One region of the Sulfitobacter sp. PM12 genome, then DNA from elsewhere that is predicted to be linked to it. Evidence: riboswitches for the same ligand, from Rfam matches in the RefSeq annotation. Region 1 holds a riboswitch; each other region holds the start of a gene.
What was found. Region 1 has a riboswitch for cobalamin ahead of AADW22_RS14715 (DUF1636 domain-containing protein). Riboswitches for the same ligand answer to the same signal wherever they lie in the genome.
Positions count from the first base shown of each region.

Region 2: another riboswitch for cobalamin. It lies ahead of AADW22_RS07060 (ABC transporter substrate-binding protein); the one in region 1 lies ahead of AADW22_RS14715 (DUF1636 domain-containing protein).
Region 3: another riboswitch for cobalamin. It lies ahead of bluB (5,6-dimethylbenzimidazole synthase); the one in region 1 lies ahead of AADW22_RS14715 (DUF1636 domain-containing protein).

Region 1 covers NZ_CP151529.1:2,968,647-2,979,174, forward strand. The annotation lists gene AADW22_RS14685 (phosphomannomutase/phosphoglucomutase) at 173-1,657, shown strand; gene gmd (GDP-mannose 4,6-dehydratase) at 1,749-2,873, shown strand; gene AADW22_RS14695 (GDP-L-fucose synthase family protein) at 2,878-3,846, shown strand; gene AADW22_RS14700 (mannose-1-phosphate guanylyltransferase/mannose-6-phosphate isomerase) at 3,901-5,322, shown strand; gene AADW22_RS14705 (biotin transporter BioY) at 5,398-5,943, opposite strand; gene AADW22_RS14710 (cobyric acid synthase) at 6,039-7,499, opposite strand; cobalamin riboswitch at 7,667-7,885, shown strand; gene AADW22_RS14715 (DUF1636 domain-containing protein) at 7,979-8,359, shown strand; gene cobW (cobalamin biosynthesis protein CobW) at 8,356-9,390, shown strand; gene cobN (cobaltochelatase subunit CobN) at 9,397-10,528, shown strand, end outside.
Region 2 covers NZ_CP151529.1:1,476,746-1,487,273, reverse strand. The annotation lists gene AADW22_RS07110 (nitroreductase) at 1-174, shown strand, start outside; gene AADW22_RS07105 (TetR/AcrR family transcriptional regulator) at 223-810, opposite strand; gene AADW22_RS07100 (hypothetical protein) at 890-1,186, shown strand; gene AADW22_RS07095 (homoserine dehydrogenase) at 1,293-2,579, shown strand; gene recJ (single-stranded-DNA-specific exonuclease RecJ) at 2,679-4,418, shown strand; tRNA gene AADW22_RS07085 (tRNA-Glu) at 4,494-4,568, shown strand; gene AADW22_RS07080 (zinc-binding dehydrogenase) at 4,684-5,016, shown strand; gene AADW22_RS07075 (AraC family transcriptional regulator N-terminal domain-containing protein) at 5,072-5,968, opposite strand; gene AADW22_RS07070 (SDR family oxidoreductase) at 6,136-7,083, shown strand; tRNA gene AADW22_RS07065 (tRNA-Glu) at 7,268-7,342, shown strand; cobalamin riboswitch at 7,465-7,664, shown strand; gene AADW22_RS07060 (ABC transporter substrate-binding protein) at 7,808-8,824, shown strand; gene AADW22_RS07055 (FecCD family ABC transporter permease) at 8,845-9,873, shown strand; gene AADW22_RS07050 (ABC transporter ATP-binding protein) at 9,870-10,528, shown strand, end outside.
Region 3 covers NZ_CP151529.1:1,053,713-1,064,240, forward strand. The annotation lists gene AADW22_RS05060 (hypothetical protein) at 1-379, opposite strand, end outside; gene hemP (hemin uptake protein HemP) at 376-540, opposite strand; gene AADW22_RS05070 (BCCT family transporter) at 899-2,542, opposite strand; gene AADW22_RS05075 (hypothetical protein) at 2,909-3,670, shown strand; cobalamin riboswitch at 3,707-3,885, shown strand; gene bluB (5,6-dimethylbenzimidazole synthase) at 3,935-4,615, shown strand; gene AADW22_RS05085 (hypothetical protein) at 4,854-5,852, shown strand; tRNA gene AADW22_RS05090 (tRNA-Thr) at 6,041-6,115, opposite strand; gene AADW22_RS05095 (hypothetical protein) at 6,200-6,400, shown strand; gene murA (UDP-N-acetylglucosamine 1-carboxyvinyltransferase) at 6,404-7,675, shown strand; gene AADW22_RS05105 (DUF2948 family protein) at 7,672-8,142, shown strand; gene hisD (histidinol dehydrogenase) at 8,224-9,525, shown strand; gene AADW22_RS05115 (UPF0262 family protein) at 9,620-10,099, shown strand; gene AADW22_RS05120 (low molecular weight phosphatase family protein) at 10,100-10,528, shown strand, end outside.

The DNA of each region.
Region 1 (10,528 bases):
GGGCGGGGCGTTTTCTTTGGGAACCATTCGCAGGCACTGCCGGTTGTTTGACCGGCACCTTGCCGCCCCGTCGGCAACAAACCGTCCCGCGCCCTTGCTGTCAGTTGATCCCTGCACGCATTCCTTCTATCGAAGAGGGCAGTATTTTAACGCTGATAGATCAGGATATTTCATGACCAAGCCGTTGCCCAAAGTCACGCCGAACACATGGGAATTTCTGCGCGACCCCATGATCGCCCCCACCGGTTTTCGCGAATATGACGCGCGCTGGCAGTACCCCGAGGCGATCAACCTGCCGGGCATCACCGCGCTTGGCCTTGGTCTGGGCACGCAGATGCAACAGCGCGGGATCGAGCCCGTTATCGCTGTGGGCAATGATTACCGCGACTATTCCCTATCGATTAAAAATGCGCTGATTTTGGGCCTGATGCAGGCGGGTATTCACGTTAAGGATATCGGCCCCTGCCTGTCGCCCATGGCCTATTTCGCGCAATTCCATCTGGATGCGCCAGCGGTGGCGATGGTCACCGCCTCGCATAACCCCAATGGCTGGACCGGCGTGAAGATGGGCTTTGAACGCCCGCTGACACACGGCCCCGACGAGATGGCAGAGCTGCGCGATATCGTTCTGGAAGGGCGTGGCGAACAGCGCGAAGGCGGCAAGTATGAATTCGTCGATGGCGTGCGCGAAGCCTATCTGGATGATCTGGTGGGTGACTTCAAAATGACCCGCAAGCTCAAGGTCGTCTGCGCCACGGGGAACGGCACCGCGGCCGCCTTTGCACCCGAACTGTTCAGCCGTCTGGGGGTCGAGGTGGTCGATAGCCACAACACGCTGGATTACACGTTCCCGCATTACAACCCGAACCCCGAAGCAATGGAAATGCTGCATGATATGTCCGACAGCGTGAAAGCCTCGGGCGCGGATTTCGCGCTTGGGTTTGACGGCGACGGCGACCGCTGCGGCGTGGTGGATGACGAGGGCGAAGAGATTTTCGCCGACAAGATGGGCGTCATCATGGCGCGCGATCTGTCTGCGATTTACCCCAACAGCACCTTTGTCGCCGATGTGAAATCGACCGGGCTTTATGCCTCTGACCCTGTTTTGCAGGCCAATGGCGTTACGGCGGACTATTGGAAAACCGGCCACAGCCACATGAAACGGCGGGTCAAACAGTTGGGTGCGCTGGCGGGGTTCGAGAAATCCGGCCACTACTTCCTGGCTGAACCCATCGGGCGTGGCTATGACTGCGGCATGCGCGTCGCGGTCGAGGTCTGCAAACTGATGGACCGCAACCCCGCCATGAAGATGTCGGACCTGCGCCGCGCCCTGCCCCACACATATTCCACCCCCACCATGTCGCCCTATGCGTCGGATGAGGACAAATACGATATCCTCGACCGGATCGTCGCCAAGTTGAAAGACGTGACCGAATTGGGCGGCCGCCCCGTGAAAGAGGTCGTGGCCGTGAATGGCGCGCGGGTGATCCTGGACAACGGCAGCTGGGGGCTGGTGCGCGCCTCTTCGAACACGCCGAACCTTGTGGTGGTCTGCGAAAGCTCTGAATCCGAGGAAGAATTGCGCGCAATCTTTGCCGATCTGGACGCGGTGATCCGGACAGAGCCGGAGGTTGGCGACTACGACCAAACCTTCTGATTGCATCAAGACTCGCCAGAATCCTCTAAGTTGAGTAAATACAGATGTGTCTGCCCCCTCGGGCAGGCACATTTTTCGTTTAGGGGCCCTGATGGTAAAACGCGCGCTGATCACCGGTATCACCGGTCAAGACGGGTCCTATCTGGCGGAGTTGTTGCTGGACAAAGGATACGAGGTGCACGGGATCAAGCGGCGGTCGTCATCTCTTAATACGCAGCGGATTGATCATATTTATCAAGACCCTCACGAGGATGACCCCGATCTGATCCTGCATTATGGCGATCTTACCGACAGTTCGAACCTGACGCGGATCATGCGCGAGGTGCAGCCGGACGAGGTCTATAACCTTGGCGCGCAAAGCCATGTCGCGGTCAGTTTCGAGACGCCCGAATATACGACAGAGGTGAACGCCAACGGGGCCCTGCGGTTGCTAGAGGCGATCCGGTTTCTGGGGTTGGAAAAAAAGACCCGCTTTTACCAAGCATCAACTTCTGAGCTGTATGGCTTGGTCCAAGAGACACCACAGACGGAGGAAACACCCTTTCACCCGCGCAGCCCCTATGCGGTTGCCAAGATGTACGCCTATTGGATCACAGTTAATTATCGCGCCGCCTATGGGATCTATGCCTGCAACGGCATCCTTTTTAACCACGAAAGCTCCCGCCGTGGCGAAACCTTTGTCACGCGCAAGATCACGCGCGGCTTGGCCAATATCGCGCAGGGGTTGGAGGCGTGTCTTTATATGGGCAACCTCGACGCGCTGCGCGATTGGGGACACGCCAAGGATTATGTGCGCATGCAGTGGATGATGCTGCAGCAGGACGTGCCAGACGATTTCGTGATCGCCACCGGCGTGCAGTATTCCGTGCGCCAGTTCATCACGTGGTCGGCGGCAGAGCTTGGGATCAGCCTGCGGTTTGAAGGCACGGGCGTGGATGAATATGCTGTTGTCGATAGCGTCATTGGGGAGGATGCCCCCGCGGTCAGCCCCGGCGATGTGGTGATGCGCATTGATCCGCAGTATTTCCGCCCCGCCGAGGTGGAGACGCTGTTGGGCTCGCCGGCGAAGGCGAAGAAGAAGCTCGGGTGGGAACCGCAAATCACCGCGCAAGAGATGTGTGCAGAGATGGTGGCGAATGACCTCAAGGTCGCACGGCGGCATGCGTTGTTGAAAGAGCACGGGCTGGATCTGCCGATCCCGCTCGAGAACGGGTAGGCCCATGCGGAAGATCTATATCGCTGGGCATCGCGGCATGGTCGGCGGGGCGATCTTGCGGCAGTTGCAGGCGCGCAAGGACGCTGGGGAGGCGTTGGAACTGGTGACGCGGACCCGTGCAGAACTGGACCTGACCGATCAAGCGGCGGTGCGTGACTTTATGCGTTCTGAGGCGCCGGATGTGGTGATCCTCGCCGCGGCCAAGGTTGGCGGGATCATGGCGAACAACACATATCCCGCTGAGTTTATTTACGAAAACCTGATGATCGAATGTAATGTGATCCATCATGCGTTTGCCGCTGGTGTTCAACAGCTGCTGCAACTGGGCAGTTCATGCATCTATCCGCGTGACGCGGCGCAGCCGATGGCCGAAAATGCCCTGCTGACCGGCCCGCTTGAGCCCACGAACGAGCCCTACGCCATCGCCAAGATCGCGGGCATTAAACTTTGCGAAAGTTATAATCGGCAATATGGCGTGGATTATCGCAGTGCGATGCCAACGAATCTCTATGGGCCGGGGGATAATTTTCATCCGCAAAACAGCCATGTTTTGCCCGCCCTGATCCGTCGTTTCCACGAGGCCACGCGCGACGGGGCGGCGGAGGTTGTGATTTGGGGCAGCGGCAAACCGATGCGGGAATTCCTGCATGTGGACGATATGGCGGCAGCGTCGCTGTTTGTGTTGGACCTGCCGCATGACGTGTACGCGGCCAATACGCAACCAATGTTGAGCCATATCAATGTCGGAACGGGCTGCGACATCAGCATCGCGGCGCTGGCGGGGATGGTGGCCGAGGTAACGGGGTTCAAAGGGCGGCTGGTGTTTGACACGTCAAAGCCAGACGGGACGATGCGCAAGCTGATGGATGTCTCGTGTCTGGCGAAAATGGGGTGGCGCGCGCGGATCGATCTGAAAGACGGGCTGCGCGAGACGTATGATTGGTTTTTGCGACAGGATCACCTGCGCAGCTAAATCTAAAGTATTTGATTAATCTCTCGTTAGAATTTTTCAGATTAACTGCCTCTCATGATGCACGCTATTCTCCTTTGCGGCGGGTCGGGCACACGTCTTTGGCCCCTGTCGCGCAAATGCTACCCCAAACAGTTTGCCAAGCTGATGGGGGATGAAAGCCTGTTCCAGATTTCGGCCAAGCGTCTGACCGGCCCCGGATTCGCCCCTCCGATTGTGGTGACGGGCGACCCGTTCCGGTTCATCGTGACCGAACAACTGGCGCAGGTGGAACGGGCGGCGCAGGCGATCCTGATCGAACCGGAGGGGCGCAATACCGCCCCTGCGATCCTTGCCGCGGCGCTGTATATTGCGCGCACTGACGCGCAAGCGCTGATGCTGGTCGCGCCGTCGGACCATGTGATCCCCGACTGCGATGCTTTTGCCCAGACGGTGCAGGCCGCGGTGCCGCGCGCGCAGGCCGGTGATCTGGTGACCTTTGGCATCACGCCTACGCGGGCCGAAACGGGCTATGGCTATCTTGAGCTGGCCGAGGGGGCGGATGCGAGTGCCAAAACCCCGCAACCCCTTGCGCGCTTTGTCGAAAAGCCGGATCGCGCACAGGCGCAGGGGATGCTGCAGGCGGGGAATTTTCTGTGGAATGCCGGGATCTTCCTGTTCACGGCGCAGACGATTATTGACGCCTATCAGACCCACGCGCCCGAGATGGTGCGCGCGGTGCGCGCATCGCTTGACGGGGCGACCTCTGATCTGGGGCTGACCCGTCTCGCGCCCGAGGCTTGGGGGCAAGCCGATGATATCTCTATCGATTATGCGATCATGGAGAAGGCGGATAACCTCGCGGTGATGCCGTTCGCCGCCGGATGGTCCGATCTGGGCGGTTGGGATGCGGTCTGGCTGGAAAGCGGGCCTGACGCGGCGGGAAATGTCTGTTCGGACAATGCCACCGCGATTGACTGTGCGGGCACGCTGCTGCGGTCTGAAACCGACGGGTTGCAGCTGGTCGGCATCGGGCTGGACAATATCATCGCCGTCGCTATGGGCGATGCGGTGCTGGTGGCGGATAAATCGCAAGCGCAGCGGGTGAAGGAAGCGGTTGAGGCGCTCAAACGGCGGGATGCCAGCCAAGCGGTCCAACTGCCGCGCGATTACCGCCCGTGGGGCTGGTATGAAAGCCTTGTGATCGGCGGGCGGTTTCAGGTGAAACGCATCGTGGTGAACCCCGGTGCTGCCCTGAGCCTGCAAAGCCATCACCACCGGTCGGAACATTGGATTGTGGTCGAAGGCACCGCGAAAGTGACCGTGGACGATACCATCAAATTAATCAGCGAGAACCAGTCAGTCTACATCCCGCTTGGCTCCGTGCACCGGATGGAGAACCCCGGCAAACTACCTATGGTGCTGATCGAGGTGCAGACCGGCAGCTATTTTGGCGAAGACGATATTATCCGCTACGAGGATGTCTATGCGCGGGGGTAAGGCTTCGTCTGCCTTGGCAACGAAAAAAGCGCCCCCCTCTAGGGGCGCTTTCGCTGTTTCAGGCTTTGCGTCGGATCAGCTGCGCGACAGGACGCTGGCAGGGCGCGCTTTGGCCAGACCGCTGGTGATAAACCCTGCAAGCACTGCTTTGATCAGGTCGCCGGGAATGAACACGGTCACCAGCGCGGCGGATTCCAGCAGCGATTTATCCAGCGCGATCGACAGGCCGATGATCCCGAAGATATAAAGCACGACGATCCCGCCGATGACCGAAGCAACCGCCGCAACGATGGTCAGCGAGGGCCCGTACCATTTTTCGACGATCAGGCCGGTGACGAAAGCCGCCACGGGGAAGCCGATCAGGAAGCCCGAGGACGGCAGCATGAAGGCACCCAGCCCACCGTTACCACCGGCCAGAAGCGGCAGCCCCAAAGCGACCAGCAGCAAGAAGAGCAGCACGGCCAGCGCGCCGCGTTTGGCCCCCAGCACGGTCCCGCAAAGCATGATGCCCAAGCTTTGCGCCGTGATCGGCACGCCAAAGCCAAGCGAGAATTTCGGGATCAACGCAAGTGCTGCAATCAGGGCAGCGAACAGCGCAACGAGGGTCAGGTTACGTTCCATAACAAAGGGTCCTTTGCGTAAATTTGACGGCATGTATCCCCGCGATCACAAAATTAAGCAAGCGTCGTGATCGTGACCAAAGGTCAGCGCGGGCGTTATGCAACCGGTGCGGCACAGGCCAGCAGGGCGGACACGTCCAGATGGGTTTCCATATGGTCGGCCAGCGCGTCGAGCGTATCTTCCACGGTCTGACTGTAGGAGGTCGGCCCTGCCCCCAGCCCCAGTTGCGCCAACCAGGCACTGCGGAAACTGTCGTTGGTAAAGAGCCCGTGCAGATAGGTGCCGGTGATCTTGCCATCGCGCGATCCTGCCCCGTCGGGGATGCCGTTGATATGCGCAAAGGGTGTGGCGCAATCGGCCCCCACCGTCTGACCGATGTGGATTTCATAGCCGTCGATCTGCGTGCCCGTTGCGGCATGGTCGGCGGTGACGCGGGTCAGGGTCTTATCCGGGGCCATACGGGTTTCGACATCCAGCAGGCCCAGCCCCTCTTCGCGCCCTGCGGGGCCCTCGAAGCCCTGCGGATCCTCGATAAACCGGCCCAGCATCTGGTAGCCGCCGCAAATTCCCAGCACCGCGCCGCCGCGCCGCACATGAGCATAAAGGTCGATGTCCCAGCCTTGGGCGCGCAGGAAAGCCAGATCGCCGCGGGTGGATTTCGTGCCCGGCAGGATCACCAGATCGGCGTCCGCGGGCAGCGGCGTGCCGGGGGGGACCATGGTCAGCCGCACCGACGGCTCCGCCGCCAGCGGGTCGAGGTCGTCGAAGTTCGAGATGCGCGAGAGCATGGGGCAGACGATGTGGAACCCCCCGTCGGAGGGGGCGCGCGACAGGTCCACCGCGTCTTCGGCGGGCAGCAGATGCGCGTTGGCAAACCACGGCAATGTGCCGAACCCCGTCCAGCCGGTGCGGCGTTCAATCTCGCGGTAGCCGTCGTCAAAAAGGCTGACATCGCCGCGGAACTTGTTGACCAGAAAGCCGGTGATCATCGCCGCGTCCTTTGGGTCCATCACCACTTGGGTGCCCACGATCTGGGCGATGACGCCGCCACGGTTGATGTCTCCGGCCAAGACAACGGGTACACCTGCGGCGCGGGCAAAGCCCATATTGGCAAGGTCGTTCTGGCGCAGGTTCACCTCAGCCGGGCTGCCGGCGCCTTCGACGATGATCAGATCGGCGCTTTGCCCGAGGATGCCGAAGCTTTCGAGCACGGGAGCCATCAACCCTGCGCGGGCCTTGCTGAAGTCACGCGCTTGCAGGGTGCTATGGCGCTGCCCCTGCACGATCACCTGCGACCCGCTGTCGGTTTCGGGCTTCAGCAGGATGGGGTTCATATGCACCGACAGGGGCCGCCCGCAGGCAATCGCTTGCAGGGCCTGGGCGCGGCCGATCTCTCCGCCGTCCTCGGTGACGGCGGCGTTGTTCGACATGTTCTGCGGCTTGAACGGCGCGACGGAAAGCCCCCGACGCGTGGCCGCGCGGCACAGGCCCGCCACCAGCATGGATTTCCCCACATTCGATCCGGTGCCCTGGATCATGATGGCGCGGGTGGGCATGGCGGGACCTCGTGTTTTTTGTGCAGCCCTTGGTGTCAGCCTGCGGTGATCCCGTCAAGCATCCGCGGGTGCCCCCTGCGCATTGGCCACCATCGGGAAAATCCGCGCAAAGCGGGTTTGACCCCTGCGTTATGACAGGCGCAGCTTGACAGGGGCGGGCAAATGACCAATGCAGGGCGTATGTTGGTTCCTGTCCCAGACAGGCGAAGAGGGAACGCGATACGCATTGATCCAGCCTTGGGTCAGCGCCAAGCGCAGCCGCCCCCGCGACCGTGACCGGAGAGAGCTTTCAACCACTGGCCCGCAGGCTGGGAAGGTGAAGGTTCGCAAGGCAAGCTGCCTTAGATCCGCAAGCCGGGAGACCTGCCAGCATAGTTTGTAACGGGCGAACGGGGTGTTTCGCGACTGGCCTAGAACGCTGTTCGCATGTCGTTCGCTGCTGGCGATCCCCCTTGGCCCATCGACGTATGAGGCAAGATATGACCACCACGGATCAACCGGTCACCGTCACCATCTGCACCACCTGTCGCGCAGGTCAGATCACCGCCGAGGACGCGCCGCGCCCCGGGCAACAGCTGTTTGACGCGCTGTCGGGGCATCTGCCCGACGGTGTGCAGCTGCGCGGAGCCGAATGTCTGTCGGCCTGTTCGCGGGGCTGTTCGATGGTCCTGTCGGGTGGCCCGTCGCGCTGGACTTATGTGTACGGCGATCTCGACACTGACGCGCATTTGTCCGATATCGTGAAGGGCGTCTCTGCCTATGCCCAGACCTCTGATGGCGTGGTGCCCTGGCGCGAACGCCCCGTGGTCTTCCGCAAACAATCCATCGCCCGCATTCCCCCACAGGAGCCTACCGAATGACCAACCTTACCAAAATCCCCGTTACCGTGATCACCGGCTTTCTGGGCGCTGGCAAAACCACCTTTATCCGTCACCTGATGGAGAACGCGGGCTCCAAGCGTCTGGCCGTGCTGGTCAATGAATTCGGCACCGCCGGTGTGGATGGCGACATCCTGAAATCCTGCGCGATTGACAATTGCCCCGCCGAGAACATCGTCGAGCTGGCAAACGGCTGTATCTGCTGCACCGTGGCCGATGACTTTATCCCCACCATCGAAGCCCTGATGGCCCTGCCCGAAACGCCTGATCACATCCTGATCGAGACGTCGGGGCTGGCGCTGCCCAAACCCTTGCTCAAGGCGTTTGACTGGCCAGCGATCCGGTCGCGCATCACCGTGGACGGCGTGATCACCCTGGCCGATGCCGAAGCCGTGGTCAGCGGGCAGTTCGCCCCCGATCTGGAGGCCGTGGCCGCGCAACGCGATGCTGACGACAGTCTGGACCATGAAACGCCTTTGTCCGAAGTCTTCGAGGACCAGATCGCCTGCGCCGACATCGTGCTGCTGTCCAAGGCCGATCTGGCGGGCCCCGACGGGGTAGAGGCCGCGCGCAAGGTGATCGAGGCGCATGCGCCGCGCAAGCTGCCGATCATTCCGATGACCGAAGGCGTGATCGACCCCCGCGTTGTGCTGGGTCTGGAAGCCGCCGCCGAAGATGACATCGACGCGCGCCCCAGCCACCACGACGGGCATGACGATCACGAACATGACGACTTTGAAAGCGTGGTGATCGACATGGGCGAAGTCGCCGATGTCGCCACGCTTGAGGCTGCCGTGTTGCGCTTGGCGCGCGAACAGAAAATCCTGCGCGTCAAAGGCTATATCGCCGTTCAGGACAAACCGATGCGTCTGCTGGTGCAGGCCGTGGGCGAACGCGTGCGCAGCCAGTTCGACCGCCCTTGGGGGGACATGCCGCGCCGCAGCCAGCTGGTTGTGATCGCGGAACATGATCACGTGAACGAAGCCGCGATCCGCGCGGTGCTGGAGGGCTAAGCCGCCATGCATGTCGTCTTTCGCGAAAGCCACGGACTGGACCAAAGCGATCTGCCCCAAGACCTAGGGCAGACGCCGGCGGATCTGGTGGTGCTGTCTTTTTCGGACAGTGATCTGGGGGCTTTCGCGGCGGGCTGGCATCGTGCGGAAGGGGGCTTGCCGTCGTTGCGGCTGGCCAATCTGGTCGCGCTGAAACATCCGTTGTCGGTCGATACCTATGCCGAACAGACCCTTGCGGGGGCCAAGGCGGTATTGGTGCGGCTGATCGGGGGCGAAAGCTATTGGCCTTACGGGCTTGCGACCTTGCAGGATATGGCGCGCAAACAGCAGATCGCGCTGGCGGTGCTGCCTGCGGACGGCCAACCCGACCCACGGCTCGACGCGCTGTCGACGCTGCCGCATTCGACGTTAAGACGCTTGCAACATCTGTGCGATACGGGCGGCGCGGTGGCTGCGCAGGCGGCACTGGCGCAGCTGTCGCTGGCCGCGGGGCTTTACGCGGGGCCGGCCAAAGGGGCCAAGACCGTGCCCGAGGCGGGGTTCTACCGCCCCCACACCGGCGTGATCCCCGCGCCGGAACCCTCCGACAAGCCGCGCGCGATTGTGACCTTCTACCGGTCCTATTTGACGGCTGCCGATACCGATCCTGTGGATGCGCTGATCACCGCACTCGACGCGCGTGGCTTTGACGCCGTGGGGCTCTTCGCGCCCAGCCTCAAGGGAGACACCGCGCCGTGGATCGCGCAGCAGATCGCCCGGCTTGATCCGGCGGTGATCGTGAACGCCACCGCTTTCTCCGCCCAGCGCGGGCCGGATGAACCATCCGTTCTGGGCGCATCAGATTGCCCCGTGGTTCAGGTCGCCCTATCGACCGCGCGTCGGCGCGATTGGGCCGGATCAGAGCGCGGGCTGTCGCCTACCGATCTGGCGATGCATGTCGTCTTGCCCGAGGTGGATGGCCGTCTGTTCGGCGGTGTCGTCAGCTTTAAACAGCCCGGCAAACGGGACGAGGCGCTGCAATACAGCCGTTTCGCCCATCGCGCCGACGCGAACCGCGTGGATTTCATCGCCGATCGCGTGCAGCGCTTGCACCAGCTACGGGTGCAAGACAACGCGGCAAAGTCTGTGGGTGTGGTGC
Region 2 (10,528 bases), 1.5 Mb from region 1:
CAGGGCATCATGCAATCGCCTGTGGTGCGTGAACATGCGCAAATCCCCGACGATCAGGTGATCATGACCTGCGTCGCCATGGGCTGGCCGGACGAGGATTTTTCGGCCAATGCCGTCGTCTCTACCCGCCGCCCCGTCGAAGAAGTCACGCGGTTCGTCGGCTTCGACGATTAACGCCCTGCGGCCCTAAGCTCCTTGAAAACCAGCGTCACGCGCGGGGGCCTACCCCGCCGTGACGGACTTGCGCACCATATCCCAATATTGCGCGATTACCTCGTCCAGCGACAGCCGTCCGCCTGCGCGAAACCACGTATTCACCCCTGTCAGCATCGCAATCACCGCCAAGGTCGCGATCTTGGTATCCGCGATGGCGAAATCCCCCGCCGCCGCCCCGTCTCGCAAGATCGTCTCTAGCCGGTCTTCATACTGGCGGCGCAATGCTTCGACCTCGGCGAAATTCTCGGACGTGAGGTTGCGCAGTTCCATATAAGAGATGAACACCTCGTCCGGGCGGTCGGCGTGAAAGCGGATGTGAAAATCGACAAATTTGCGCAAGCGATCCACCGCGCTTTGACTGGGGTCACTGTCGCAGGCCGCAAGCAGGTCGTTCATATGGTCCTGCAACAGGCTGAACAACAACGTCTGCTTGTCCGGCGTGTAATTATACAATGCGCCCGCCTGCACCCCGACTTCCGTCGCCAGTGCCCGCATGGATACGGCAGCAAAGCCGTGACGGGCGAAAAGCCGCAACGCTGCCGCGCGGATTTTGGGCCGAGTGATGTCAGAATGTGATCCGGTTGTACGCGCCATGGGTCAAAGGTTAATTGAACGCATGTTCAAAGGCAAACCCCTGCTTGCGCGAATTCCGTCGCTGGTGCATGACTGATCTATGACGCACCGTATCCTTCTTCCGCTCTGCCTTGCCGCGCTGACCCTGCCCGCGGCCTGCACGCAGTTTCCCGCGCTCGACAGCCGTGCCACGCCCGAGCTTCTCGCCTCGGACTATCCCGCGCTTGTGCCGGTCGATCCGCTGCTTGCCAAGGCCGAGGCCGGACAGGTGAACATCCCGCAAACCGAAAACGGGCTGACATCGCGGGTCGAACGATTGCAGGCGCGCGCGGCGCGCTTGCGCGGATCGGTTCTGTCGGGGTCGGAAAAGCAGCGTTTGTCCCAAGGTCTGCAATAAGGCGCATGCAATGTCGCGTTGCGTGCGCGGTAGGAAAGGGCTACATCGCGGCTAAACCCCCGAAACGCCGCAGCCCGCTGCCGCGCACCACCAAAAGGATTGCACCATGTCACAACCGCTTCGTCTTGGGATTGCCGGATTGGGCACCGTTGGGGTTGGCGTGGTGCGGATCATCCGCAAGCAGGCTGCCTTGATCGAGGCCCGCACCGGTCGCCCCGTCACCATCACCGCCGTCTCTGCCCGCAGCCGCGACAAGGACCGCGGTGTCACATTGTCGGGCTACGCGTGGGAAGATGATCCCGTCGCACTGGCAAAACGTGACGATGTGGATGTCTTTGTCGAACTGATGGGCGGCGACGAAGGCCCCGCCAAGGACGCGACCGAAGCCGCGCTTGCCTCAGGCAAGGATGTGGTCACTGCCAACAAGGCGCTGCTGGCGATCCACGGTCAGGCGCTGGCCGAACAAGCCGAAGCCGCGGGCTGCCTGATCCGCTATGAAGCTGCCGTGGCCGGGGGCATCCCCGTGATCAAGGCGCTGACGGAAAGCCTTGCCGGGAACGAGATCACCCGCGTCATGGGCGTGATGAACGGCACCTGCAACTATATCCTGACCCGCATGGAAGAGACCGGCAACGGCTATAACTCCCTGTTCGAGGAGGCCGAGGCGCTTGGCTATCTTGAAGCGGACCCGAACCTTGATGTGGGCGGGATTGACGCGGCGCATAAGCTGGCGATCCTGTCGTCGATCGCCTTTGGCACACAGGTGGATTTCGACGGGATCGAGATCGAAGGCATCCAGCGCGTCAGCATCGACGACATTCAGGCTGCCGCGAATATGGGATACAAGATCAAGCTTCTCGGCGTCGCGCAAATGACCGGCCGCGGGCTGGAACAGCGCATGCAGCCCTGCCTTGTGCCCGACAGCTCTCCGCTGGGGCAACTCGCGGGCGGGACCAATATGATCGTGCTGGAAGGCGATGCGATCGGGCAGATCGTCCTGCGCGGCCCCGGTGCCGGTGAAGGCCCCACCGCCAGCGCTGTATTGTCGGACATCTGCGATATCGCACGCGGCTGGCATGGCCCGGTCTTTGGCCAGAAGGCGGCAACGCTCGCCTCGGCCACCGCGGCCCTGTCGCAGCGCCCCGCCGCCTTCTATCTGCGCATGGGCCTGCTGGACAAACCCGGTGCCCTGGCCAAAGTCGCCACCGTGCTGGGAGAGGCCGGGATCAGCATCGACCGCATGCGCCAGACCGAACACCGCAGCGATCAGGCCCCCGTCTTGATCGTCACCCATAAATGCAGCCGCACCGCGCTGGACGAGGCTCTGGCCGCGATGGCGAAAACCGGTGTGTTGGCAAGCGATCCTGTGGCGCTGCGGATCGAGGATCTGTAACCCCGAGGGGCGCGGCCGCCCCCCTGCCCTGCCCATTGTGGGGAGGATGGGACGGATGCCTTCGGCGAGGATTTTTGACCATTTGGAAGGGGGAGATGCATGAGCTTTCTAGGTGTTGATGCGTCTTTAACGGGGCGTCGCTGGGTTGGCCCCGGTGTCGAGGTGGAACGCGCGACCGAAGTTCTGGTGCAGCAGACCAGCCTGCCGCTGGCCCTGTGTCAGGTGCTGGCGCGGCGCGGTGTGGCGGCGGAAGAGGCCGAAGCGTTTCTTGCGCCGTCGTTGCGCGATCTGCTGCCTGACCCGCGTTCCCTGCGCGACATGGAAAAAGCCGCGACGCGTTTTCTTGCTGCGGTCAAAGCACGTCAGCGGATTGCCGTTTTTGCGGATTATGACGTGGATGGTGGCAGCTCTGCCGCGCTGCTGCTGGTCTGGCTGCGCGAGATGGGCTGCGCCGCGACGCTTTATGTACCGGACCGGATCGACGAAGGATATGGCCCCAACGACGCCGCAATGGCCGAACTGGCCGCGGCCCATGATCTGATCGTCTGCGTTGACTGCGGGACCTTGTCTCATGGGCCGGTGGCCGCGGCGGTAGGCGCGGATGTCGTTATTCTGGACCACCACCTGGGCGGAGAGACCCTGCCCGACGCCTTGGCCGTGGTGAACCCCAACCGGCAGGATGAAGACGGTGCCTTGGCGCATCTTTGTGCCGCGGCAGTGGTGTTCTTGATGCTGGTCGAGGCAGGGCGCCAACTGCGCGAAGCGGGCACACACGGGCCTGACCTGATGGCGCTGTTGGATCTGGTGGGGCTGGCCACGGTGGCCGATGTCGCCCCGTTGATCGGCGTGAACCGCGCCTTTGTACGTCAGGGGCTACGCGTCATGGCGCGGCGCGACAGATTGGGGCTTGCCGCCTTGGCCGATGTGGCGCGGATGGATACGGCCCCGGCGGCCTATCATCTTGGGTTTCTGCTTGGCCCGCGGATCAACGCGGGCGGGCGCATCGGGCAAGCGGATCTGGGGGCAAGGCTGCTGGCCTGCGATGATCCCCATGAGGCGCAGTCGCTTGCCGAAAAGCTGGACCTGCTGAACACCGAGCGCCGCGATGTTGAAACCGCCGTTCGCGCCGCCGCGCTGGATCAGGCAGAGGCCCGCGGCTTTGACGCGCCTTTGGTCTGGGCCTCGGGCGCGGGCTGGCATCCGGGCGTGGTGGGCATCGTCGCCTCGCGTTTGAAAGAGGCGTCGAACCGGCCGTCGATCGTGATCGGGTTCGAGGATGGCATCGGCAAAGGCTCTGGCCGCTCTGTCTCGGGGATCGATCTGGGCGCGCCGATCCAGCGGCTGGCAGCCGAGGGGCTACTGATCAAGGGCGGCGGACATAAAATGGCCGCCGGGCTGACCGTGGCCGAAGACAAGCTGGACGCCGCCATGGCGCGGCTGTCAGAGCTACTGGCCAAGCAGGGCGCGCATCTGGCTGGCGCGGCAGACCTGAAGCTGGACGGCATGTTGATGCCCGCCGCCGCGACGGTGGAACTGGCGCAGCAGGTGGAACAGGCAGGCCCCTTCGGGGCCGGTGCCCCTGCCCCGCGATATGCCTTTGCCGACATGCAGATACGCTTTGCCAAGCGGGTGGGTGAAAGCCACCTCAAGATCAGTTTCGGCGACGGCAACAACACCAAAATGGACGCCATCGCCTTTGGTGCATTTGACGGCCCGCTTGGCCCGGCACTGGAAAACCACGGTGGTGCACGGTTCCATCTGGCGGGCCGTCTGGACATCAATACGTGGCGCGGCCGACAGTCTGTGCAGCTGCGTCTGGAAGATGCGGCACCTGCGTAAAAATTTTTCATTTTCTTTCGATTTCTGCTTGCGCGCCTGCGCCGCATTCCTTAGAGAAGCGCTCACAAGCTAAGTGGCCCGTTCGTCTATCGGTTAGGACGTCAGGTTTTCAACCTGAAAAGAGGGGTTCGACTCCCCTACGGGCTGCCACTTGTGCCCTTACCCGACATTCTGAAGACAATGCGCCATGATCTTGGGCGAGATGTGTTTGCCGCTGTTTCTGCGCTGTTTGATCTCGCGCGGCGGACTGGACGGCTAAGCTCTGATGTCTCTGACGGCGGTTTACGCCTCGCCTTTTATATCCACAATCAGAAAACTGAACTCAAAATTAGGTCAATTACATAAATCAGGGCAGTCATTAGATAGGGGGCATCAGACACACTCGAGGATGACCACTATGAAAGCCATGACCCTTACCGCCTACGGTGACGACGCGACGTTCGAAGCTGCCGACCTGCCCAAACTGGCAGAGATTGTGGACGCAGGGGCGCTGAAGCCCTTGCTTGATGACCAGAGATTCGGCCTTGATACGGTGGGCGGGGCCTATGACCGCCTGACCAGCGGGCAAGCCATCGGCAAGGTGGTTGTAGACGTCTGATCATAGCACCAGACTTGTGAAAAGGCGCTGCCAACATACAGACGATGGCAGCCCCTTATTGGCCCATTTCAACCGGAAACTGCTGGGCATCCCCCCATTGGCGCGGGGATTGCCCGTACATCCGCCTGAATTCGCGACTGAATTGCGACGGGCTGACATATCCCACATCGACCGCCGCCTCGTTCACCGACATGCCGCCTGCGATCTTCATCGCCGCATTGTTGAGCCGCATGGATTTGACAAACTGGATCGGGGCCATCGTCGTCACCTGTTTGAACTTGCGATGAAATGCGGCGCGGCTCATCCCGGCGCGGGACGCCATATCATCAATAGAGATCGGCGCGTCCAGGTGAGAGGATACATGCGCGATCGACCGTGCAATCGCATTGCCCGCGCCGAAGGCCTGTCTGGCAAAACTCCCTGCCTCCCCCTTTAGGATCGCGTAGTAAAGCTCGCGCAGCCGTGCCTCGCCAAGAATCGCCGTATCCGCCGGATTGCCACCCAATTGCAGCAAACGCAGCAGCGCGTCGGCAAAGGCATCATCCCAAGCGGCCAGCCTGATCCCCTGCGCGCGCAAACCGCCTTTGACCTCGGGAATCACATTGCCGGTATTTTCCATCTCCATCGACAGTTCTGTCATCATCCGCTTATCGAGCGAAATGATAACCCCGTAGAGCGGGCTTTCGGCAGAGGCGGTCGGCGCGCCGGCCTTCACCGGCATCGACATCGGGCAGCACATATATCGGCTGTCGTCATAGATGTACCTGTGCCCGTCCAGCACAGCCTCTTTCGCCCCGCTGACGATAGCAATAACGCTGGGTTCATAGACCGCCGGCACGCAATGAATCGCCTGCGTGGCCCGAAACAGGCGCACCCCGTCAATGCCGGCTCCCGTCAGCCCCTCTTGGGTCGCGTTGTTCCGGATTAGCTGTCTGATCTGGTCTTTGCTCATGAGGGCAATCTACTGCGTCACATCGGCCTTTCACAAGCGCGTGATACAATCAGGCAAGTATTCGCGACGATCTCGCCTATTTTGAGAGCCAGCCGAGAGCTATTTACCCTTCAACACCAAACACACCGCGCATCGCTGCCGCGCTGACATCGAAAAGGAACATGACGATGAAGGACACGACTTTCGGACCCAAAGGCTGGACACCTGATCGCCTTGGATCGCTCAAGGGGAAAACATATCTCATCACCGGCACGACGGCCGGTGCGGGCTTTCAGGCCACGCGCATCCTGCTGTCCAAGGGGGCAAAAGTCGTCATGCTGAACCGCAACGCCGACAAATCCATCGCCGCGATCAAAACGCTCAAGGACACGTTCGGTGCCAACGCCGAGGTGAGCTTTGTGCGGATGGATCTGTCTGATCTGGCCAGCGTGCGCGCCGCGGCGGAGGAGGTGAAACGCACCGTTCCCCGGATTGACGCGCTGATCTGCAACGCTGCCATCGCGCAGGTGCCGACACAGCAGCTGACCGTTGACGGGTTCGAAAGCCAGCTTGGCACCAACCACTATGGGCACTTCCTGCTGTGCGGGATGCTGTTTGATCGCATTCAGGAAAGTGCGGGCCGGATCGTTGTGGTGTCCAGCCTCGGGTACAACATGGGGATCAAGACGATACAGTTCGACGACATGAACTGGGACAAGAACTATAGCGCCAACGCGGTCTACAGCCAAAGCAAGCTGGCGCAGATGATGTTTGCCTATGAGCTTCAGGACCGGCTGAAAGCCACCGACAGCCGCGTTGAGGTATACGTCTGTCACCCCGGCGCGTCGGCGACCTCGCTGATCAGCACAAGCGGCGGGCTTTTCACACGGGTCACCTGGTGGATGATGAGCAAGACGCCAATGGTGCAATCCGCCGAAAAAGGCGCGTATCCCGAAGTCATGTGCGCGACCGAAGACGGGTTGGCGCAGCGCGCGCTTTATGGCCCGACCGGATGGCTGCAAACCGGAGGGCCCGTTGGCAAAGGCACCCTGAACCCCCATGCCTACGACAAACCCGTGATGGAGAAACTCTGGACCGTCTCCGAAAAAGCGACAGGTTTTCACTGGGAAATCTAAGGGAAACGCGCGCCCTCATCCCGAGCGCGGCGCGCGTTTCACACGGCGATTCCCCCTCGCCATACGCCCCTTGGAATATGGCATCAGAAGATGTGATTTTTTTGCCGTATTTCCCCAATTTCTCATGCGGCTTGCACTTGCGCCCGCCGATGGCTTTGCCTAAAGAAGCGCTCACAAGTTAAGTGGCCCGTTCGTCTATCGGTTAGGACGTCAGGTTTTCAACCTGAAAAGAGGGGTTCGACTCCCCTACGGGCTGCCACTTGGTTTTCCATCCGTTTGTTATTTGCCTCTCGCCCGTTCTGCGGAACCGTGGCCTGCGTTATTTGCCTTTGTCCCGCGATGACGACCGCAAAAACGCAACTTGACGGGTGGGCGGACAACTGTCATCGAAACCGGGTCGGTTTCCTTCGGGAAATAATAGGGAATTCGCCATCCGCGCTTTGGTGTGGATGAACCGGAACTGCCCCCGCAACTGTAGACGGTGAGCTACCTCCATCATGCCACTGGGCCTCAAGGTCCGGGAAGGCGGGGACAGCCGCGATCCGTCAGTCAGGAGACCTGCCGACACTGAACCTGAAACACCGGGCGGGGTTGCTCGGGAGAGGATGATGATGGGACCGGATATTACCTTACGCGCAGACCAAAATGCGCCCGCGCGCCATTTGGCTGGCCCCTTCTCTTTCTATTCAAAGACCCCGGCATCGGACCAACCGGAGCCCTTGATATGAAACCATTTTTTTCGAGCCTGACCCTGATTGCGAGCCTTGCGGGCAGCACCGCGCTTGGCGCAGAGACAGACTATCCGCTGACCATCGACAACTGCGGCCATACGCTCAGCTTTGACGCGGCACCCCAGACCACCGTGACCATCGGGCAATCCACGACAGAGATCCTGTATCTGCTGGGCCAGCAGGACCGGATCGCGGGAACCTCTGTCTGGTTCAGCCCCGTTTTGCCAGAGTTCAAAGACACCAACGATGCGATTGAACGGCTGGCGGATAACGACCCCAGCTTTGAAAGCGTGTTGGGCAAACGCCCCGATCTGGTCACCGTGATGTATGAATGGCACGTCGGCCCCGAAGGTATGGTCGGCACCCGCGACAGCTTTCACGAGGTGGGCGTGCCGACCTATGTGATGCCCACCGATTGCGCGGCCAAGGATAATTCTGTCGGCGCGGACGGCACGCGATCTGAACTGTTCACGACCCAGCAGCTGTATACCAGCATCGAAGAGCTCGCCCTGATCTATAACGCGCAAGACGCCGGTGCCACGCTGCTGGCAGACCTGCAATCGCGTGAGGCAAAGGCGGTCGAGAAAGCCAAATCGCTGAACCTGCCCCAAGGCACCTCGGCGCTGTTCTGGTTCTCGTCGTCCGAGATGGCGGCGGACCCTTATGTCGCAGGTCAACAGGGTGTGCCCGCCTATATGATGGACAAGCTTGGCGTTGAAAACGTCGTGACCTCGGCCGAGGAATGGCCGCTGGTCGGATGGGAGACTCTGGCGAAATCCGACCCGACGTTCATCGTGCTTGCCAAAATGGACCGTCGCCGCTTCCCCGCGGATGACATCGAGAAAAAACGCAGCTTCCTGATGAACGACCCCGTCGCCCGCGAGATGACCGCGGTGAAAGAGGGCCGCATCATCACCATGGACGCCCATGCGATGGACCCGACCGTGCGTGCGATCTATGCGCTGGAAACGATGGCTGACGCGCTGTCCGGTTTCGATCTAGCCGAATGACCGCAATCGACCGCTCTGTGATGCGCAGGCCGCAGTGGCACTGGTGGGTGATCATCCCGCCGGTGCTGCTGGCCACACTGCTGTTTGGTGCGGCCATCGGCGAGGTCTCTATCCCGCCGCTGGTGGTGCTGAAGGTGCTGGCCAACAAGGCGCTGAACGCGGGCTATGCGGTCGACAAGATTGACGAGGGCATCGTGTGGAACTACCGCATGGCGCGGGCCGTGGTGGCAATGTGCTGTGGCGCCGGTCTGGCGCTGTCGGGCGTCGTGTTGCAAGCACTGCTGCGCAATGCGCTGGCGGATCCCTATCTGCTGGGCATCTCTGCGGGGGCGTCCACCGGCGCTGTTGCGGTGACCATCCTCGGGCTGGGGGGTGGTGCCATTTCGCTGTCTATCGGTGCGTTCAGCGGGGCGCTGGTGGCTTTCGCTTTTGTGGCTTTGCTGGCGCAGGCGGCAGGGGGCGGTGTGGGCCTGCGGGCCGCGGGCGTGATCGTGCTGGCCGGTATCGCGGGCAGCCAGATGTTCAACGCCCTGACCGCGCTGATGATCACGAAATCGGCCAATGCCGAACAGGCCCGTGCTATCATGTTCTGGCTTTTGGGGAATATGTCGGGCGTGCGCTGGCCCGATGTACTAAGCGCCCTGCCCGCGGCGATGATCGGGCTGCTGGCCTGTCTGTGGCACGCCCGCGCGCTGGATGCCTTTACCTTCGGCAGCGACAGCGCCGCGTCCTTGGGCATTCCGGTGCGCCGCGTGCAGCTGCTGCTGATCGGCACGGCGGCGCTGGTCACGGCGGTGATGGTCTCGGTGGTAGGTGCGATCGGCTTTGTCGGGCTGGTGATTCCCCATGCCATGCGCATCGTCGTGGGGCATCGTCACGCGATCCTTGTGCCTGCTTCCGCACTGGCGGGGGCGGTGTTTCTGGTCTTTGCCGATGTGATTTCCCGAGTGATTGTACCGGGCCAAGTGCTGCCCATCGGCGTGGTGACCGCTTTGGTCGGCGCGCCCGTCTTTGCACTGATCCTGATTGGCAAAAGGACGTCGCCATGATTCTGTCCTGTCACGAACTGGGCTGGCGGGTGCGCAACCGCGCCATCGTCAACGACGTGTCCCTGTCCTTGCGGCCGGGCGAAAAGCTGGGGCTGATCGGGCCGAACGGGTCGGGCAAATCCACGTTGCTGCATATGCTTGCCGGTATTCAGAAACCCTCGCGCGGGCGGGTCGAGCTGGACGGCGCACCGCTGGCAAAGATGCGCCAGCGCGATATCGCACAGCGGCTGGCGCTGGTCGAACAACACGCCGATACCGCAGATCGCATCACCGTGCGCCATGCCGTTGAACTGGGCCGCACCCCATGGCTGTCCGCCCTGCGCGGGTGGAGCGCAGGGGACGACGCCATCGTCACGCAGGCGCTGGCGGATGTGGATCTGTCGGGCTTTGGCGACCGCCACTGGCACACGCTGTCGGGCGGTGAACAACAGCGCGTTCATATCGCCCGTGCACTGGCCCAAAGGCCGCAAGTGCTGCTGCTGGACGAGCCGACGAACCATCTGGATATCCGCCACCAGCTTTCGATCCTTGAGCTGATCCAGCGCCTGCCGACAACGGCGATCATCGCCCTGCACGACCTGAACCAAGCCACGCTCTGCGACCGGATTTGCGTCTTGCAAGATGGCAAGCTGCGCGCCATCGGCACCCCCTCCGA
Region 3 (10,528 bases), 1.1 Mb from region 1:
CCACCAGCGGGGCCATATCGGCGCGTACCAGCAGGGTCGCGATCAGCATCGCGTCTTCGCGCTGTCCGTCCGTGGCTGTCGCGATGAAGTTCGCAAAGCAGGATTCGTCCGATCCCAGACATTTGCACGTGACCGAATGGCGCATCAAAGGCCGCCGCCCGAACCGTGCACAAAGCGAGCATAGCTGTTCAAACGTAGCGAGCGCCTTGCTCCCGTTGGTGTGGCCGAGGACGCTGGCAAAATCGCTGCTGACTTTTTCCTGTGCGTCAGGCCCGTCACACCACATCCGCAAATAGATGACCGACGCGGCCTGAAGGCTGTCCAGCTCTGTGATGAACCCTACCGGGGCACCGCCGGGGTGCTGATGTGCGTCATTCATTTGGTCAGGATCAATTTGCCAGCGCGTGTGATTCGCAAGGTGTAGGTCTGGGTATCCAGCACGATTTGCGCCAGATCTCCGCCTTCGGTCAGGTCGCGGGCAGAGTAGGTCGGCAGCGCGTTCATCGGGGCTTGGGTCTTTGGGGGGGCATGGAATGTCATAGGGCTGCTCTATCGATGGTCATGGAAAAGGAACGTTGCACGCGGCACCGATCATCAGGCAGCCCTGCGGCTTGGTCCTGACGGTGAACGGCAGTCTGCGTTCTGGGGAATGGTCTCATCGTGGGACTCCTCACATCATATGTGTCGGGCGTCCCCGTGATCGCATGCGGGGTGGCTAGACGTTTCCATAAACCTGATTGAAATTATAGGGTATGTCAATCCGACAGTTTTAGTCGGAATACTTAGGGCGCATTTTTGTTTGTCTGTGTCGTGCAAAAGAATACCCCCCGCAGCACGGGGCGGCGGGGGGGTATAAGGCGCTTTGACCGGCAAAGCACAAACGTCGGTTAGGGGTGCGTTATTGCGTCTTCATCTCGGCGCGCAGGCCGCGGAAGATTGCGTAGCACAGGAACAGCAGCACCACAGTAAAGGGCAATCCGGTAGAGATAACCATCGACTGAAGCGACTTGAGCCCGCCTGCAGACAGCAGCAGCACAATCGCTACGGCACCTTCGAAGATGCACCAGAACACGCGCTGTGGCGCAGGTGCGTCGACCTTGCCGCCTGCCGTGATCGTATCGATCACCAGCGAGCCGGAGTCAGACGAGGTCACGAAGAACACGATGACCAAGACGATACCGATCAGCGATGTGATCCCGGCAAGTGGCAGCGCATCCAGCATGGCGAACAGCTGGCGTGGCAGCTCGGCTTCTTGCGCGGCTGTGTAGCCGTCGCTGATCACCTGATCGATTGCCATGCCACCAAAGACGCTCATCCACAGGACGCAAACAAGGCTCGGGATCAGCAGGACGCAGGTCAGGAACTCGCGGACCGAACGGCCACGGCTTACGCGGGCGATGAACATGCCGACGAAAGGGGACCAGCTGATCCACCATGCCCAGTAGAACGATGTCCAGCCCTGCATAAAGTTCACGTCTTCACGGCCGATCGGATTGGACAGACCTGGCAGATATTCCACATAGGCCAGCAGCGATGACCCGAAGGTCGACAGGATCGCCAGCGTCGGTCCGACCAACAGCACGAAGGCCAACAGCAAAAACGCCAGACCCATGTTGATCTCTGACAGGACTTTGACACCGCCATCAAGGCCGCGCAGCACGGATACGGTCGCAATCGCGGTGATGCCGGTGATCAGCAGAACCTGAGTTGTGGGGCCAACCGCCACACCAAAGAGCTCGTTCAAGCCCGCGTTGGCTTGCGTGGCACCCAGACCAAGCGATGTCGCCAGACCAAAGAGCGTTGCAAATACGGCGAGAATGTCGATCACGTGACCGGGCCAGCCCCAGACGCGTTCCCCCAGGATCGGGTAAAAGGCAGAGCGGATGGTCAGGGGAAGACCCTTGTTATAGCTGAACAGCGCCAGCGCCAGACCAACAACGGCATAGATCGCCCAAGGGTGCAGGCCCCAGTGGTAGATCGTGGCCGCCATACCCAAACGCACCGCTTCGGCCTGATCGCCCGCTGCCGCGCCCAAAGGTGCCCAATCGGTGCGCAGGCCGTCTTCGCCAACAGCTGTGCCACCCATGGAGCTCGAGAAATGCGATAGCGGTTCAGAGACGCCATAGAACATCAGACCGATGCCCATGCCCGCCGCGAACAGCATCGAGAACCATCCAAGGTAGGTATAGTCGGGGCTTGCTTCGGCCCCGCCAAGACGCACACGGCCCAAAGGCGTGACGATCAGGAACAGGCAGAACAGCACAAAAATGTTGCCGGCAGAGATAAAGAACCAGTCAAAGCCCTTTGTCACCGACGAAAACAGCCATGTGAACAGCGCGCCAGACTGTTCGGGCAGCGCGAGTGTATAGAATACAAAGGCAACAATACACACACCCGAGATCGCGAAGACCGGGTTGTGAATGTCGAAGCCGAAGGGCCCCACGCTGCCTTCTTTGTTGTCTTGGCCGATCTCGTAATCCGTGTCGATTACGGCAGCGGCCCCGTCGGGTGTCGGGATACCCGGCGACGTTTCATCTGTCATTAGATGCTCTCCATTTTATGTATTTGCGACTAATCATAGCGCAACTCCGACAAAACGACCACCGCTGCGCGGGAATTAAGTAAATGAATATCATGGCTTAGCCCCCGGATGCGGGCTTGACGCCCCGTTTGCGGGTCGCGGGCTATGCGTTTTTTCCGTGGTTTACCGCGAATCCCCTCTTTGGATTCGGGTGAAACACCGGGGCGGATCCGCGTGCCTCAACGCCCAAGCCCGTCTGAACGGAGGGGGCAACCGCACCGCGGGATAGCGCCCTATCCCAAAAGATATGCCGTCCTATCCGTCCATGGCCCCGACCCACCTGCTTGCGCAAATGAAAGCGCGGGCGTCTGCGGTCACCATGGTCCCATGACAAATTTTTTCATCATGGGGGATGATATGAAAGTTACTTGCACACTACCAATTATCGCAACCGCGGCACTTCTGGCCGCTACCACTGTCAGCGCCGAAGGGTTCAGCCTGTCCGGTGCGCGCTCTGCCATGCAAAGCGACATCTCGTTCAACGTCATGCAATCCGCAGGGCAGGGTCAGATCAAGCTGCGCCATAAGGTCCAGCCCAAAGCGCAGGTCCGGTCCAAAACCGTGAGCAGCCGCAGCCGGTCTTTCCAAGAGCTCAGCGGGGTCAGCACGGCCGCGGACCTCAAAAGCCTCATCGCTTGGGCCGAGGCGGGTCCGAAGGGCTATGACGCCGTGCAATACGGGGCCAAACGGCTGCCGCCACAGCGTCCGACGCAAATGACCATCGGCGAGATCTACCGCTGGATCGACCGCACGCCGGGCCAACCGCATGCCATCGGTCGATACCAATTCATTCCATCCACGCTGCGCAGTCTGGTGCGACAGGCGGGGCTAAGCAAGAATGACCGCTTTACCTCGGCCGTGCAGGATGGGCTGGCGGATATCCTTTTGGTCGATGCGGGATTTAACGCGTTCAAGAAAGGCAAGATCAGCCGCCACCGCTTTATGGAAAACCTCGCACGTATCTGGGCCGGTTTCCCGACCTCTAACGGGCGGTCCTATTATCACGGCTATGCGGGCAACAAGGCCGTCATCTCGTGGAACGAGTTCGACGCCGTAATGAAGAAGATTTTCGCAACCAAACGCGGCTGATCCCCGCGTTAGGGCTTGTTCCGGGCGGACAGCCGTGGCCCAATGGCCGGGTCTGGTGTCCGCCTCGCGGAAGAATCGGGAAGCTGGTGAAACTCCGGCACGTGCCCAACGCTGTAATGGGGATGGTTTGCGCATAGGCCACTGGAATATTCCGGGAAGGCGCGCGGACCAAACGACCCTAAGTCAGAAGACCGGCCAGACAGTACAGCTTGCCCCGCATGGACAGCGGGATTGGCGCATAAACGTATTGTTGGGGACTGAACAATGCCGATACCCTCTGCGCTGGCACCCGCCGCGCCTTTTTCAGATACTGAACGCGACGCCGTCTACAAGGCGATCTTCACCCGCCGCGATGTACGTGATCAGTTTTTACCCGATCCAGTGGCCGAGGATATGTTGCACCGCATACTGACCGCCGCGCATCACGCACCGTCCGTCGGGTTGTCACAGCCGTGGAATTTCATCGTCATCCGCGATCAGGCCGCACGCGATCAGGTCTGGCAAGCCTTCAACCGCGCCAACGAGGAAGCCGCCCAGATGTTCGAGGGCGACCGCCAGACAACCTACAGGTCGCTGAAGCTCGAAGGTATCCGCAAGGCGCCGGTCAATATCTGCGTGACATGTGACCGCAGCCGTGGCGGCAGGGTCGTGCTGGGGCGCACCCATAATCAAAGCATGGATTTGTATAGCACCGTCTGCGCGATCCAGAACCTCTGGCTTGCCGCCCGCGCCGAGGGCATCGGGATGGGCTGGGTCAGCGTGTTCCGCGATGCCGATCTGCGTGACCTGCTGAATATCCCCGACCGGATAGAGATCGTCGGCTACCTCTGTCTAGGGCACGTGGACGAGCTTTACCAGACGCCCGAACTCGAGGTGAAAGGCTGGAGCAAACGGCTCCCCGTGGACGAGATGATCTTTGACGGTACGTGGCAGGGCGACCCGTAGTCCCCGCCCGTCCCGCTCACGTTGCCACCTCCCGCAATGCGGGTAATTTGCGCGGTCAGCGGAACTATGCCGGTTCCCTGACGTTGCCTTTGTGAAGCCAGTGCATCCCGCGTCTGGCACGCAAAGAGGAAGTATTCAAAATGGGCGGTATCATTTATCTCGTTGGTCTTGTGGTCGTGGTTATGGCGGTGCTGTCGCTGGTCGGCTTGGCGTAATCAAACGCCGGGGAGGCATTTACATGAACACGACACTTACTGAAAAAACTGCCGATGGATCCTATGTCGACTGGCCCGCAATTTTCGCGGGCACTGTTGTCGCTGTGGCGATCGGCCTTTTGCTGACCACCTTCGGCGCGGCACTTGGCCTGTCGTCGATCACGCTGGACGGAACTGACAATTCATCGACGCTTGAACTGGTGCTGACCGCGCTGTGGATGGTGATCACGCTCGTCGCCTCCTATCTGGCCGGTGGTTATATCGCGGGCCGCATGCGCCGCCGCGTCGAAAGCGCTACGGATGATGAAGTCACTGCACGTGACGGGATCAACGGTCTGGTTGTTTGGGGCCTCGGCTCTGTGATCACCGCCGTGATGCTATCCAGCGCGCTGAGCTTTGCAGCCAATACCGCGGGCAATGTCGCAGCGGGTGCGGGCAAAGCGGCTGGTACGGTCGTCGAAGCTGCGGGCTCTGCCGTGGGAGGTGCTGCCTCCGGACTGGCCGATGCGGCGGGTGCTGCAATCCCGGATGAGGCCAAGAATGATCCGACAGATTACCTGTCGAACCAGCTTTTGCGCCCCAATCAGGTCGACCCGCTGACAGCCGATCCCGAGCAATTGGCAGAGCAGACCGCCAGCATCGTCGCGAATATCTACCGCACGGGTGAGGTCAGCGAGGAAGACCGGACCTATCTTGCCGGCGCTGTTGCTGCACGCACCGATCTGACCCAGGCCCAGGCGAAAGAGCGTGTGGATCAGATCGTGACCCAAGCGCAAGAAGCACGTCAGGAAGTCGAAGACGCTGTAGCCGCTGCCAAGGCCGAGGCTGAACAGGCCGCAGCAGAGGCGAAAGAAGCAGCGGTTGAAGCTGCGCAAACCGCACGTAACGCCGGTATCCTGACCGCCTTTGTACTGGCCGCCGCGTCGCTGATTGCCGGTGTGGCATCCGTTGCAGGGTCGGTCCATGGGGGCCGCCACCGCGATCAGGGCCGTCTGTTTGCCGGTCTGACATATCGCGGCTAAATTGCTTCACGTGAAAATCAAAACCCCGGCGGCGCAAGCGGTCGGGGTTTTCTTCTGCCATCGTGATTCGGGATGTTTCGGGGCAGGGGACGCTGCGACGACTTCAGGCGCATCCATGGCACATGCCAAAACCGCAACGCCAGATAAATAAGGCATCAGGGCAAAGCGATATGTTTAAAGGGGGGATCTGGTGCTGAAGGGGAGGATTGAACTCCCGACCTCGTCATTACCAATGACGCGCTCTACCACTGAGCTACTCCAGCACTGTGGGCGGGTGATTAGACCCATTCGCAATATGGTGCAAGCGTAATCTGGACCATATCGGTCCGCTGCGCTAGACAATCGACATGTCAAAGGATACCGCCCCACAAAAGCCGCCAAAACCCAATGTATTGCGGGAAGACAGGCTGAAAGCCGCGCTGAAAGCCAATATGGGCCGACGCAAGGCGCAAGCGCGTGCGCGCAGCGACAAAAGCCAAAGCGACGACACGCAAAATAATAACGCGCAGACAGATAACGGGCCGACCGGCCAAACCAAGGAAGGCTGAAGGATGGATTCGATTGTGGTCAAAGGCGGCGGTGCGCTGTCGGGACAAATTCCGATTGCGGGGGCCAAGAACGCCTGTCTGACGCTTATGCCCGCGACCCTGCTGTCCGAAGAGCCGCTGACGCTGACCAACGCGCCACGCCTGTCCGACATCCGCACCATGACCGAATTGCTGCGGTCCCTTGGGGCAGAGGTGACATCGATGCAGGACGGTCAGGTTCTGGCGATGTCCTGCCATGGCGAGATCAACACGCGCGCCGAATATGACATCGTGCGCAAGATGCGCGCGTCGAACCTTGTGCTAGGGCCGCTGCTGGCCCGCGAAGGGCACGCGCAGGTATCACTGCCGGGCGGCTGCGCGATTGGTGCGCGTCCGATGGATATTCACACCGATGGTCTGGCCCTGATGGGCGCAGAGATCGACTTGCGTGACGGTTATCTGCACGCCAAGGCGCAAGGCGGGGCCTTGAAAGGTGCGGTCATCGACTTCCCCTTTGCCTCTGTCGGCGCGACCGAGAACATCATGATGGCCGCGACCTTGGCCAAGGGCACGACGGTGATCAACAACGCCGCGCGCGAGCCCGAGATCGTGGATCTCGCGGATTGTTTGCGTGCTATGGGCGCGCAGATCGAAGGCGACGGCACCAGCCGGATCGAGATTCAGGGCGTTGACCGCCTGCATGGGGCGACCCACCGTGTTGTGACCGACCGGATCGAACTGGGCACCTATATGCTCGCCCCTGCGATGTGCGGTGGCGAGGTTGAATTGCTGGGCGGGCGCATCGACCTGCTGTCGGCTTTCTGCGAAAAGCTTGACGCGGCAGGGATCGACGTGACCGAGACGGACAAAGGTCTGAAAGTCGCGCGGCGCAATGGCGTGATCAACGCGGTGAATGTCACGACTGAACCTTTCCCCGGTTTCCCCACCGACCTGCAAGCCCAGATGATGGCGCTGCTGTGTACGGCGGACGGTACCTCGGTGCTGGAAGAGAAAATCTTCGAGAACCGCTTTATGCACGCGCCCGAGCTGATCCGCATGGGGGCCGATATCGAGGTCCACGGCGGCACCGCGACGGTGCACGGCGTCAAAAAGCTGAAAGGTGCGCCGGTGATGGCGACCGATCTGCGCGCATCGATTTCCCTGATCCTTGCCGGTATGGCCGCCGAAGGCGAAACGCGCGTCAGCCGTGTCTACCATCTGGATCGCGGGTACGAACATGTGGTGGCGAAACTGCGCGGCGTGGGCGCAAATATTGAACGGATCAAAGACCAATGACCGAAGATGCACGTTTCGAAGACGGGCGCGAAGCCCCGCTGAACCTCGGCGCGCTGGATGCCGATGACCTCAAGGTGATCTCCTCGCTTGCGCAGGATGCTGTGTTTCCGGGATCGGAAATGCGCTGGCTGCAAAAAGAAGGGCGCTTTGCCCTGCTGCTGAACCGCGTGCGGTGGGAAGACGCGGGCAAATCGCGCCACGCCCCGGAACGCGTGCAAACAATCTTGATGTTCAGCAACGTGCAGCGCGTGTCCAGCCAAGGCGTGAACAAGGGGGATGCGGATACCATCCTGTCGCTGTTGCAGATCGAGTTCACCGAAACCGATGCGCCCTCGGGCGACGTGCTGCTGACCCTCGCGGGGGACGGCGTGATCCGGCTGACGGTCGAAGCGCTGGATGTGACCTTGAAGGACGTGACGCGCCCCTATGTGGCCCCGTCGCGCAAGCTGCCGGAACATCCGGCATAAGCGTTCTTCCACATTCTGTGCCGTGCGGGTCGCCCGCGTGGCATCCCTTCAAAGCCCATTGCACGTTGCAAAGGACATCCGATGCCCCAATTCCTAGACTTCGATCAGCCCGATTTCGAACAGGCGTTCACCGCGCTGCTCTCTGCCAAACGTGAAGACAGCCCCGACGTGGACGACACGGTGGCCAAGATCATCGCGCAGGTGCGGTCCAAGGGCGATGCCGCTGTGATCGAGCTGACCCAGAAGTTCGACCGCATCGCGCTGACCCCCGACACCCTGCGCATCACCGCTGCTGAAGTTGACGCCGCGGTTGCCGAAGTCTCGGACGCGGATCGCACAGCGCTTGAACTCGCCGCGGCGCGTATCCGTGCCTATCACGAACGGCAGCTGCCCGAGGATGCGCAGTGGCAGGACGACGCCGGTGCCACGCTTGGCTGGCGGTGGAGCGCGGTATCCGCCGCAGGGCTTTATGTGCCCGGTGGTCTGGCAAGCTATCCTTCCTCTGTCTTGATGAACGCGATCCCGGCCAAGGTCGCGGGGGTTGAGCGGCTTGCGATGGTCGTGCCCACGCCGGACGGGGTGCTGAACCCGCTGGTGTTGCTGGCCGCGCGGCTGGCGGGCGTCGATGAGATTTACCGCATCGGTGGGGCGCAGGCGGTGGCCGCACTGGCCTATGGCACCGACACGATCCCCCCCGTCGACAAGATCACCGGCCCCGGCAATGCCTATGTCGCTGCCGCGAAACGGCGGGTGTTTGGCAAGGTGGGCATCGACATGATCGCGGGCCCATCCGAAATTCTGGTAATCGCGGATGGGGACAACGATGCTGACTGGATCGCCCTTGATCTGCTAAGCCAGGCCGAACACGACGAAAGCGCCCAATCGATCCTGATCACCACGGACAAGGCGTTTGGCCGCGCGGTGTCGGATGCTGTGGATGCGCGGCTGGAAACGCTGGAACGGCGCGCGATTGCGGGCACCAGCTGGCGCGAGAACGGGGCGATCATTACCGTGCCGGATCTGGCGACAGCCGCCAAGCTGAGCAACCGTATCGCACCTGAACACCTTGAACTTTGCGTCGCGGATGTGGATGCGCTGAGCGCGCAGATCACCCACGCGGGGGCGATCTTCCTTGGTCAATGGACGCCCGAGGCGATTGGCGATTACGTCGGTGGGCCGAACCACGTGCTGCCCACGGCGCGCTCTGCGCGGTTTTCCAGCGGGCTGTCGGTGCTGGACTTTATGAAGCGCACGACACTGGCACGGATGACGCCGGACGCGCTGCGCGCGATCGGCCCGTCGGCGGAACGTCTGGCGCGATCCGAAAGCCTTGAGGCGCACGGTCTGTCGGTCACCGCAAGGCTGCGCAAACTGAACGACTGACGCAACGGCCCTTTGCCCGGCCCGCCGATGTCAATTGTAGAACCCCGCCGCCCGGTCTAAGGTCGGCGGGATAGACACTAAATGAGACGTCCCCATGTCCCGGATCACGCATATCGCGCTTGACGACGCGAACCTGCCCCCGCCCACGCCCGAGATAGAGCAAGAGCGCAAGGTCGCCATGTTTGATCTGCTGGAGGACAATGTTTTTACCCTGCCGTCGCGCGATGATCGCCCGGTGCCACAAGGGCCGTACCATCTGGGCCTGTCGATCCGTGACAAACGGCTGGTGTTTGATGTGAACACCGAAAGCGCTGAAAAGGCGGCGGAATTCCATCTGTCGCTGGGGCCGTTCCGGCAGGTTGTCAAAGACTATTTCCAGATTTGCGAATCCTATTTCGAGGCGGTCAAGAAATCCGCCCCCTCGCAGATAGAGACCATCGATATGGCACGGCGCGGGATTCACAACGAAGGGTCTCGGGTGTTGCAAGAGCGGCTTGAAGGCAAGGCCGAGATCGATACAGATACGGCCCGCCGCCTGTTCACCCTCATCTGCGTTCTGCACTACGGCGGCTAGATGACCCAGAAACTGCCCCAATCGGTGCTGTTTTGCTGCGATCACAACGCGGTGCGGTCGCCTATGGCCGAAGGGTTGATGAAAAAGTTCTACGGCACGGGCACCTATGTGCAATCCGTCGGCGTGATGAACGATCTGGAAATCGACGGTTTCTCTATCGCGGTGTGCCAAGAGCTGGACGTGGAATTATCCCGCCACCGGTCCCGCAGTTTCGACGAGATGGAGAACTGGGGCGATGATCTAAGCTCTTTCGATCTGATCATCGCGCTGAGCCCCGCCAGCCAACGCCGCGCGCTGGAACTGACGCGGTTCTATCATCTGACCGTGGAATATTGGCCGATCCTGGACCCGACAGGGCTGGGGGAAACGCGCGATGCCAAGATCGCGCAATACCGCGCCGCCCGTGATCAGATCAAAGACCGTCTGATT